One region of the Achromobacter pestifer genome, then DNA from elsewhere that is predicted to be linked to it. Evidence: predicted binding sites of a transcription regulator. Region 1 holds the regulator's gene; the other holds the start of a gene.
What was found. Region 1 encodes HrcA, which represses chaperone genes, less so after heat shock. Its sites were predicted from a motif close to TTAGCACTCNNNNNNNNNGAGTGCTAA; they were not measured.

Region 1 (5,823 bases):
GCGGGAATCGACGAAATGGCCTGATGCTGGTGCGGGTCGAACTTGTCGCCCTGCGCCGGCGCGATTTCCTTGAGCAGATTACGCTCGAAGGCGGCCGTCAGCTGCTTGAGCGTGACTTCGACGCCTTCGCGCAGCGTTTCAACGGTCTGGTCAGGCTGGGCCAGTGCGGCTTCCAGGCTGTCCTTGACCGGAACCAGGCTTTCGGCGAACGACTCGATGCCGAACTTGCGCGCCTTGGACACGTCTTCCTGGGCACGGCGGCGCACATTGTCGGCTTCGGCCCGTACGCGCAAGAGCTGGTCCTGCTGCTCATTGACGGTAGCCTGGGCGGCGTCCAGCTGGGCGCGCAACTCGTTCAGCTCGGCCTGCACGGCGTCCTCGGCGGCGGAGGCCGCATCGGCGTTCTGGCCGACTTCGGGCGTCTGATCTACAGGCTCATGGGGTGCCGTCATGGGGAATCCTCCAAAAAGTATGGCTTTCGCAGACATGAATGGGGGCCAATACCCCTATTTCAAGCCCGGGAAAGCAAATATTCCCTGACGGCTCCGGGTAGCAGAGGCACGTGGAATGTAATCAATAATCCGCCCAATTTCTGCCAAATGCCGTCAAATCTAAGACTGCAAGCACGAATTCGGCGTTTTCTGCCACCACCCGGCTAACGGCGGACCGCCGCCGCGGCAGCCTACTTCTTGTGAGGCTGCGCGGGCGCGGCTGGATCGCTAGCGGGAAAACTGTCCTTCAGGGCGCGATCCACGTCCCGGTCCTCGTCGGGCTCGGGGCTGATTGCGATGGGATCGCTGGCGGGAAAGGTCTCGGCGAGCGCCTCGTCCAGTTCGTGTTCCACCTGATCTTCGTCCACAGGGGTGCTGACCTGCCCCTTTTTGACGATTTTTCCAGTCTTGGGATCATGGTGCATGCGCCTTCTCCTTCAAGTCCGTGATTTGCGTGGGCCATCCCTGCAAGTGGCGTGCCACCAGGTCGGCCAGCCCTGCGATCCAGGCAGGATCGTCGTTGATCGCCGGAATGTAGCGAAAGCGCTTGCCGCCGGCCCCGATAAAGGCGTCGCGGCATTCCAGGCTGATCTCTTCCAGGGTTTCCAGACAGTCTGCCACAAAACCCGGACACACCACATCGACCTCGGTCACGCCGGCCGCGGCCAGCGCCTTCAGGGTAGGTTCGGTATAGGGCTCCAGCCAACGGGCGGTGCCGAAGCGGCTCTGGAAGGTCACCTCGATCTGTTCACGCGGCAGCGACAGGCGCTGGGACAGCAGACGCGCCGTGTCCATGCAATCGCGGTAGTAGGGATCACCCAGTTCGATCGAATAGCGCGGCAGGCCATGGAAGCTCATGACCAGCTTCTGCGGCTTGCCGTGCTCCTGCCAGTAGCGCTCGATGCGGCCGGCCAGCGCATCCAGGTAGGCCGGCTCTTCGTGGAAGCGCTTGATGAAGCGCAGTTCGGGTTGATCGCGCAGGCGGCCGGCATGGCGCGTGACCGCGTCCACCACCGTGGCGGTGGTACTGGCGGCGTACTGGGGATAGAGCGGGACGGTCAGGATGCGCTCGCAGCCCTGCCGGCGCAGGCGCGAGACGGCGTCCGGGATCGAGGGGTTGCCGTAGCGCATGCCGAGCTCCACCACGGCGTCGATCCCGGCTTCGGCCAGGGCGGCGCGCACGCCATCGGCCTGGCGCTGGCTGTACACCATCAGCGGCGAGCCTTCCTTCATCCAGACGCCGGCGTAGCGCGGCTCCAGTTTCTTGGGCCGCATGGTCAAGACCAGGCAATGCAGGATGGGCTTCCACAGATAACGCGGAATCTCGATCACGCGCGGGTCGGACAGGAACTCGCCCAGGTACTTGCGTATGTCCTGCTTGCCCGGCGTGTCCGGCGTGCCCAGGTTCACCAGCAGCACGCCGACCTTGCCCGGCCCGCGCGGCGCGGGGTCTTCATCGAAGGGGTCTTCCTGCTCGGGTTCCGGCAGATAGCGCTCAGGCCACAGGTACTTGAACAGGCGAAGAAACACAAACACTCCCCTTCCTCCGCAAGGAGGACGTAGCTTTGGATGGACCTACTGGTTGTGGCTGAGGGCGTTGGACAGCAAGCGCGCCGTGATATCCACGATGGGAATGACGCGTTCGTAGGCCATGCGCGTGGGACCGATCACGCCCAGCGTGCCCACGACCTTGCCGTCCACGCCGTAAGGCGCGGTGATGACCGAGACCTCTTCCATCGGCACCAGCTGTGAATCGCCGCCGATGTAGATCTGCACGCCCTGGGCGCGGGTGGACACGTCCAGCAGCTGCAGCAGGTCGGTCTTTTTCTCGAACAGCGAGAACATCTTGCGCAGGCGGTCCATGTCGGACGCGATGTCGGTCACGTCCAGCAGCTTGCGCTCTCCGGAGATGACCATGGCGTCGCCGTCCTCGGCGGCTTCCGCGCTGGCTTCGACCGCGGCCTGCATCAGGCGCGAGATGTCTTCGCGCAGTTGCGCCAATTCGGTGGACAGGGTCTGCCGCACCGCGTTGAAGGACTTGCCGGCGAAATGCATGTTGAAGAAATTGCCGGCTTCCAGCAATTCCGCCTCGGCATAGTCGCGCTGGACGAAAAGGATGCGGTTCTGCACGTCGCCGTCGGGCGTGACGATGATGAGCAGCACGCGCTTGTCGGACAGGCGGATGAATTCGATCTGGCGGAACACCTGCGCGCGCTTGGGCGTCAGCACCACGCCGGCGAACTGGGTCAGGTTGGACAGCAAGGCCGCCGCGGCGTTGACGGCGCGCGTGGGTTCGGCGGCTGCCAGCATCTCGCCCATGTTGTGCGGTTCGAGCTGGTAGGACTGCACCGCCAGCAGCGAATCGACGAACATGCGGTAGCCCCGCGGCGTGGGAACGCGGCCGGCGGAGGTGTGCGGGCTGTGGATCAGGCCCAGTTCTTCGAGGTCCGCCATCACATTGCGGATCGTGGCCGGGGACAAGTCGAAAACTTTCGATAGCGTCCGCGAGCCGACTGGCTGCCCATCGGCGATATAGCGTTCGATCAACGCTTTCAGTAGTGCGCGTGCGCGGTCATCCATAGCAAGTATTTTAGGGAATCTTTTTCAATTGAGGCGATTTTTGTCCCGCAAGCCCATATGCGGCCCCATATAATCGGCTAAACCGCCCATTCCGGGCAGGTTTCGGCTTCTGGTCTGGCCTTTCTTGATACGCAAGCAGCCATGCATTTTCCTACCGTAGCCCTGATCGGCAGATACCAGGACACCGGCCTGGACACACCGCTGAGAGCACTCGCCCACGCGCTGACGCAAGCGGGCCGGCAGGTGCTCATCGATGCGGACACGGCGCGCAATACCGGACTGACCGAATACCCCGTCGCCACGCTCGAGGAAATCGGCAAGACCGCGTCGCTGGCCGTGGTCATGGGCGGCGACGGCACCGTGCTGGGCGCAAGCCGCCACCTCGCTCCCTATGGCATGCCGCTGGTCGGCATCAACCACGGGCGCCTGGGTTTCATCACCGACATCGCGCTGCAGGACGCGCACGGCGCCCTGGCGCGCGTGCTCGAAGGCAGCTTCCAGATCGAGGAACGCATGCTGCTGGAAGGCAGCGTGTGGCGCGGCGACCAGAAAATGTATTCCGCGTCCGCCCTGAACGACGTCGTGCTGAACCGCGCGGGACGCGGCGGCATGATCGAAGTGCGGGTGGAGCTGGACGGCGCCTTCATGTACACGCAGCGCGCCGACGGCCTGATCATCGCCACGCCCACGGGCTCCACCGCGTACGCGCTGTCGGCCAACGGCCCCATCCTGCATCCGGGCATGAACGCCATGGTGCTGGTGCCCGTGGCGCCGCAAACGCTGTCCAACCGCCCCATCGTCATTCCCGACAGCGGCGTGCTGAACATGACGCTCACGGCCATGGGCCGCGTGGAGGTCGGCGCCAGCGTGCATTTCGACATGCAGACCTGGTCCGACCTGCAGCCGGGCGACCGCATCGTCGTGCAGCGCGCGCCCTATACCATCCGCTTCGTGCATCCCGAAGGCTACAGTTTCTTCTCCACCCTGCGCCGCAAGCTGCACTGGAACCTGATGCCCGAAGCCTCCGACAACGTAGAGTAGTAAGCGCCCCGACATGCTGCGCACCCTGCATATCCGCGACTTCGTCATCGTCGAACAGACCGAGATCCATTTCGGCCCCGGCTTCACCGTCTTTTCCGGCGAAACCGGCGCGGGAAAATCCATACTGGTGGACGCGCTGGCGCTCGCGCTGGGCGAGCGCGGCGACGCCAGCATGCTGCGCGAAGGCGCGCCGCGCGCCGACATCACCGCGGTCTTCGATACGCCCAAAGGGCTGATCGCCTGGCTGCAAGAGCGCCAGATCGACGCCGACACGGAGCTATCCTTGCGCCGCGTCATCGACGCCCAGGGCCGCAGCCGCGCCTATATCAACGGCACGCCCGCCACCGTGGCGCAATTGCGCGAACTGGGCGACAGCCTGGTCGACATCCATGGCCAGCACGCGCACCAGAGCCTGATGCGCGCCGACGCCCAGCGCGACCTGCTGGATGCCCACGGCGGCCATGGCGAACTGCGCAACGCGGTCGGCCAGGCCTGGAAGCAATGGCGCGCGCTGGCACGCCAGCTGGAATCCGCCGAAAAGGACGCCGCCAGCCTGGCCACCGAGCGCGACCGCCTGCAATGGCAGGTCGACGAACTCGATCAGCTGAATCTCGGCCCCGACGAATGGGATGCGCTGCAGTCCGAGCACACGCGCCTGTCGCATTCGCAATCCCTGCTGGATGGCGCCACGCAGATCCTCGAAGCCCTGGACGGCGAAGGCGATTCCGCGCACCACCGGCTCACCTCGGCGAACCACCGCATCCAGCAGATGCTGCGCCATGATCCCGGCCTGCAGGGCGTGTACGACGAACTGGAATCCGCCCGCATCGCCGTGAGCGAGGCCGTGTCGGACCTGAACAACTACGTCAGCCGCGTCGACCTCGATCCGCGGCGGCTCGTGACCGTCGAAGCCCGGCTGGGCCTGGTGTTCGAAACAGGCCGCAAATTCCGTGTCGAGCCCGACGCGCTTTGCGAGCTGCGCGACACGCTGCATGCCCAGCTCAAGGCGCTGCAAGCCGCGGGCGACATCGATGCCCTGCGCGCCCAGACGCAGGCCGCGCAGGCGCAGTACGACGCCACGGCCGCCAAACTGACGACGGCGCGCCGCAAGGTCGCCAAGGACCTGGGCAAGCAGGTCACGCAGGCCATGCAGACGCTGGCCATGCAAGGCGGCAAATTCGAGCCCACGCTGGCCGAATCGGCGCCGTCCGCGCAGGGCAACGAGCAGGTCGAATTCCTGGTGGCCGGCCATGCCGGGACCACGCCGCGTCCGCTGGCCAAGGTGGCCTCGGGCGGTGAACTGTCGCGGATTTCGCTGGCGCTGTCCGTGATTGCCAGCCGCGCCGCGCGCGTGCCCACCCTGATCTTCGACGAAGTCGACAGCGGCGTGGGCGGCGCGGTGGCCGAGGCCGTCGGCAAGCTGCTGCGCGAGCTCGGCGAACGCCACCAGGTGCTGTGCGTGACCCACCTGCCCCAGGTCGCCGCCTGCGCCAACAATCAGTTCCTGGTCAGCAAGGCCGAATCGCGCGGCGTCACCCGCTCCAGCATCGAAGAGCTGGACGCCTCCGCCCGCGTCGAGGAAATCGCGCGCATGCTGGGCGGCATCAAGCTCACCGCCACCACCCGCGAACACGCCCGCGAAATGCTGGAAGGCTTCGGGCAAGACTGAACTGCCGGCCTGCCTTTTGAAGGCGGCCCTCCGGCAGAAAAA
Region 2 (5,823 bases), 2.4 Mb from region 1:
GCGTCGTGCCGTTTCCGGCCGAACCGTAATTGAGAGGATCGGGCCGCTTGCGCGCGTATGCCACGAACTCCTCGAGCGTATCGACGCCAAGCGATGACCGGACAAACAGGAACAACTGGCTGTTGGCCAGCAAGGCAACCGGCCGCAGGTCCCGCTGCGGATCGAACGGCATGCTGGCGAACATCAGCGGGTTGACCGATTCGGTCGTCGATGGATTGAGCAAGAAGGTATGGTTGTCTCCACCATTGCGCACAACCTCGGCTCCCGCCACGTTGCCGCCCGCGCCGCCCCGATTCTCCACGATAACGGTCTGCTTCAAGGCCTCGGCCAAGTGCGGCTGCACCGTGCGCGCCAGCACGTCGACCAGCCCTCCGGGCGCCAGCCCCACGACCAGGCGCACGGGCTTGGCGGGCCAGGCCTGAGACGGCGTTTGCGCATGGCTGCCCGTCACCCAGCCAGTCAACGCCAGCATCATCATGGCCAGACAACGTCTACGCAACAGCATGCGATTCTCCTTATGGGGGGTCACCCCGCTATCCCGCGCGTGTGCGTCACTTGCCGCACCACGGTGAACCGCCTTGATGCCTCATCGCGGCGGCGGCCCTGCATCTGCCGCTCATTCTTCACAAAAGTTTAAGCATAAAGAATCCCGGATAACCCTAATTTTCCGGCGACAAGCGCGGCTTATCGAGACGGCTTTAGTCCGAACAAAAAAAACGGGATGACTCCAATTCGAGCCTCCCGTTCTTAGTGCAGGGTCTGCCGGTCGTGCGGACGCGTGCTATCGGGCGCTGGTCAAGCTGTTCTTCGATCATGGCATCTTCGTAGGCCCTACGCGTTGCAAGGCTCTGCCCTGAGCCTGCGCGACTCAGTTATGCATCTTCGTTTTTCCCAACAGTAGAAATACCAAAACTGCTGTCGCTGCCGCAGCCGCTGCCAACACAAGGAGCTGGAACTGAAAGGCGCTCTCATACACCCGCAGCAAAGAATTTTTCTCCATCATCGGTAGCTGGGCCATGGCGTTTTGCAGGTCGCTCATTGCCAGCCGATTCGAAGCCTTCACCAACTCGCTCGTTTTCATGTGACCTGACGCGCTATCCTCCGCTGCAGCTGCCAAGCCCGATAGAATCCGAGCAGACAGGATGGCCCCGACCGCTGCGATAGCGATGCCATCCCCAGCCAGACGAATCGCGTTGAAGATCCCCGCCGCCATGCCGGCCCGCTCTTTGGGTACCACGCTGACCGCCAGACCGTCCATAAGGCCCCATGGCAAACCGATACCCGCGCCGATCAGCAGCATCGCGGCCAAGCGGTTACTTTGGACATCGCCAGCGATGCCGTAACCCAACCAGGACAAACCGGCCGCAGCGATGGCAAGACCAATACTTGATAACACGCCAACATTGATCCAGCGCGCCAGTTGGCCTGCGATGAAAGGAACCACCAGTAATGGCGCAGATAACGCAATCATCATCTTCCCCGCCGCCAACGCGCTATAGCCTTCCATCCCGATGAATCGGGCGGGCAATATGATGAGCAGCACGATATACGCATAGGCCGGCGCAACCGCCAACACCTGCACTCCTACAAACCGCGCGTTGTCAAATAGGGAGAGGTCGAGCATAGGCTTGGCTCGCCGCAGTTCAATGAAGGCGAAGGCCATCAACAGTCCAACGGCACTCGCCAAGGAAGTAAGTACCGACGTGTGGCCCCAGCCCTTCTCGGGGGCGAGAATGAGGCCGTAGGTGAGTACAGCGAGCCCGATAGTGAAGGTGATAGCTCCAGGCCAATCCAACCCTGTGGCTTCGGGATCACGTGTTTCACGTGCGAATAGCGAGATCAGGACGGAAGCAAGCAATGCAACCCATGCCGGCAGTAGAAACACCCAATGCCAACCCACGGTATCGATCAAGAGTCCGGCTAGGAACGGACCAAATGCAGCTCCCGCGCCAAAGGTCGTCCCGATCAAACTGAAAACACGAGTGCGCGCGTGGCCGTCGAACTCCTGTGTCAATGCGGCCATTGCGCCCGCGAACGCTGCAGCTGCCCCTAGCCCCTGGATCAGCCTCAAGATGTCGATCCACAGAACGGATGGCATAAAAGGAATTGCAGCCGTTACGAGCGCGAACAGAACCATGCCAGCCAACCACAGCCGCTTGCGCCCATACGTGTCCGCTAGACTCCCTGCAGCTAGAGTCGCGCTGCCGTAGGTAAGGATGTAGGCGTTGATGATCCAAGTAAGTTCCGCGGCGCTCCCCCCAAGAGCCTGATTGATTGAGGGCACCACCACGGCGGGGCCGGCGATGCTCAATGGGATGACCGCTGCTGTCAGGCAGCCAGTCAAGATTAGTGGTGCTTTGTAGGCTGTCGAGCCTGCGGCTGAAGTGCTGGCTGTCATCGGGTATCCAGGCAATAGGCTAAAGCCACGCAGAATCCTCACGCCGCCGCAGGCCAAGGCGTGGGCGGAGTTCCGCTGTGGCACTCCCAATTAATGCTACATGGGAATCAATTTGCCAAAAATATGGGTAAATTCATCGCTAACATGACTAATTTGTCACTTATTGGAGGCGAAATGGATAGCCTGAGTGGTATGACAATTTTTGTTCTGGTCGCTGAGGTGCATAGCTTCGCGACTGCTGGGCGCCAATTGGGCGTCTCCGCGTCGGCAATCAGCAAGGGGGTAGCCCGGCTTGAGGAAAAGCTCGGCGTGCGCCTGTTTCAGCGCAGTACCCGCAGCGTCAGCTTGACACCAGAAGGCACACTGTTCCTTGACCGCTGTCGACGAATCCTGGCTGAAATCGCCGCGGCGGAGAATGAATTGGCCAGCACAACCGCCAGTCCTAGAGGCCGCCTGCGGGTGAGTCTGCCATTGGTCAGCGGTCTGATGCTGCCGGCGCTATCGGCCTTTGCTCATCGCTACCCCCAGATTGAGCTGGATCTGGACTTCAGCGACCGGCTAGTGGATGTCATAGCCGAAGGCTTCGATGCCGTGGTGCGTACGGGCGAACTCAGCGACTCCCGTTTGTTGAGCAAGCGCCTGGGCAGCAGCCGCTTCGTGTATGTCGGTGCGCCTGGTTACTTCGCACAACGAGGTACTCCGCTGCATCCGGAAGAACTGACGCAACACGCCTGCCTGATGCACCGATTTCCGACTACCGGCACGCTAGAGAAATGGCCATTGATCCGCCCCCCGTCGGAAACGGTGATTCGTCTGACGGCCAGCATGACCAGCAACCATGTCGAGACGCTTCTGCATATGGCTGTGCAGGGCCACGGCATTGCCTGCCTGCCGGACTTTGCCGTTCAACCGGCATTGGAAAGTGGCGCGCTTCAGAGTGTGCTGGATCGGTGGGCGGGTAGTTCCAGCACGTTTTGGGTTTTATGGCCGTCCAATCGGCAGCTATCCCCCCGGGTCCGGGCATTTGTAGATTTCATGGCAGAGAATCTATTTCCCGAACCGAATCTTGTTTAGCCCCGTTTCCGACCCATCGCGGTCCATTTGTGACGGACTCAAATCCTCGCTGCTTCCGCGCCATCCTTAGCGAACTTTTTCGGCCGATTCCCAAGTTGAATGAACCATTTCTTTCGTTTTTTCCAACTTCAATGAACCAGAAGTTCGCCATAGCGCTCCTGTGCCGAAATGCGCAGGGCGAGCAACTTTTGGGCTGAAAGGGGCAGCACTCCGCTAGAAGCCGCACGCCAGCGCGATCTACCTGTTACATGCCAAGTTCAATGAACCAAATCTCCAGTTGAATGAAATTCGACATGAACTTCGACCTCAGTGAGGTTCGACGCTCGCCAGCTTCCCCCAATATGTAACAACCCGCCCCCTCCCCCTTGAACCCTAGAACATCATCCCTATAATTAGCACTCGACACCGGTGAGTGCTAACAAGCGTTCCCGGGCCTAACCGATCATTCCCTTCTCTTTTAGCAACAGGAGTTCCTCATGGCCTTGCGTCCCCTGGGCGATCGCGTGATCGTCAAACGCCTCGAAAACGAGCGCAAGACTGCATCGGGCATCGTTATCCCCGACAGCGCCGCTGAAAAGCCCGACCAGGGTGAAGTCGTGGCCGTCGGCCCCGGCAAGAAGACCGAAGACGGCAAGATCCTGCCGGTCGACCTGAAGGCTGGCGACAAGGTGCTGTTCGGCAAGTATGCCGGCCAGTCCGTGAAGGTTGACGGCGAAGAGCTGCTCGTCATCCGCGAGGACGAAATCCTCGCCGTGGTCCAGTAAACCCCGCCTCAAACGAATTTTCGAAGGAAGCTAAGAAATGGCTGCCAAGCAAGTATTGTTCGGTGACGACGCCCGCGTGCGCATCGTCCGCGGCGTGAATGTTCTCGCCAACGCTGTCAAGACCACCCTGGGCCCCAAGGGTCGCAACGTCGTGCTGGAGCGCTCGTTCGGCGCCCCGACCGTGACCAAGGACGGCGTGTCCGTCGCCAAGGAAATCGAACTGAAGGACAAGTTCGAAAACATCGGCGCGCAACTGGTCAAGGACGTTGCCTCGAAGACCTCCGACAACGCCGGCGACGGCACCACCACCGCCACGGTGCTGGCTCAAGCCATCGTCATGGAAGGCCTGAAGTACGTTGCCGCCGGTTTCAACCCGATCGACCTGAAGCGCGGCATCGACAAGGCTGTCGCCGCCGCCGTCGCTGAACTGAAGAAGCAATCCAAGCCGGTCACGACCAGCAAGGAAATCGCCCAGGTCGGCTCGATCTCCGCCAACAGCGACACCTCCATCGGCCAGATCATCGCTGACGCGATGGACAAGGTCGGCAAGGAAGGCGTCATCACCGTCGAAGACGGCAAGTCGCTGGAAAACGAGCTGGACGTCGTCGAAGGCATGCAATTCGACCGCGGCTACCTGTCGCCCTACTTCATCAACAACCCGGACAAGCAAGTTGCCGCTCTGGAAGATCCGTATGTCCTGATTTTCGACAAGAAGATCAGCAACATCCGTGACCTGCTGCCCGTGCTGGAACAAGTTGCCAAGTCGAGCCGTCCGCTGCTGATCATCGCGGAAGACGTCGAAGGCGAAGCCCTGGCCACCCTGGTTGTGAACAACATCCGCGGCATCCTGAAGACGACCGCCGTCAAGGCTCCTGGCTTCGGCGACCGCCGCAAGGCCATGCTGGAAGACATCGCCATCCTGACGGGCGGCACGGTGATCTCCGAAGAAACCGGCATGTCGCTGGAAAAGGCCGGCCTGGCTGAACTGGGCCAAGCCAAGCGCATCGAAGTGGGCAAGGAAAACACGACCATCATCGACGGCGCTGGCGACAGCAAGTCGATCGAGGCTCGCGTCAAGCAAGTCCGCATCCAGATCGAAGAAGCCACTTCCGACTACGACCGTGAAAAGCTGCAAGAACGCGTGGCCAAGCTGGCCGGCGGCGTTGCCGTGATTCGCGTTGGCGCTGCCACCGAAGTCGAAATGAAGGAAAAGAAGGCTCGCGTCGAAGATGCCCTGCACGCCACCCGCGCCGCAGTGGAAGAAGGCGTTGTGGCTGGCGGCGGCGTTGCACTGCTGCGCGCCAAGCAAGCCATCACCGACCTGAAGGGCGACACGCCTGACCAGAACGCCGGCATCAAGCTGATCCTGCGCGCTGTGGAAGAGCCCCTGCGCACCATCGTCACCAACGCCGGCGAAGAAGCCAGCGTCGTGGTCAGCAACGTGCTGAACGGCAAGGGCAACTACGGCTACAACGCCGCGACCGGCGAGTACACCGACCTGGTCGAGCAAGGCGTGCTGGATCCCACCAAGGTGACCCGCACCGCCCTGCAAAACGCTGCCTCCGTCGCCAGCCTGCTGCTGACGGC

Region 2: the regulator HrcA is predicted to act here: its motif matches at 3,865-3,891, upstream of groES (co-chaperone GroES).

What each region holds. Positions count from the first base shown of each region.
Region 1 is NZ_CP053985.1:1,424,620-1,430,442, forward strand. Features, by position in the region: gene grpE (nucleotide exchange factor GrpE) at 1-452, opposite strand, end outside; gene FOC84_RS07020 (hypothetical protein) at 683-916, opposite strand; gene hemH (ferrochelatase) at 906-2,021, opposite strand; gene hrcA (heat-inducible transcriptional repressor HrcA) at 2,067-3,071, opposite strand; gene FOC84_RS07035 (NAD kinase) at 3,213-4,112, shown strand; gene recN (DNA repair protein RecN) at 4,126-5,781, shown strand.
Region 2 is NZ_CP053985.1:3,804,961-3,810,783, reverse strand. Features, by position in the region: gene FOC84_RS18250 (Bug family tripartite tricarboxylate transporter substrate binding protein) at 1-505, opposite strand, end outside; gene FOC84_RS18245 (MFS transporter) at 869-2,398, opposite strand; gene FOC84_RS18240 (LysR family transcriptional regulator) at 2,573-3,472, shown strand; gene groES (co-chaperone GroES) at 3,949-4,236, shown strand; gene groL (chaperonin GroEL) at 4,274-5,823, shown strand, end outside.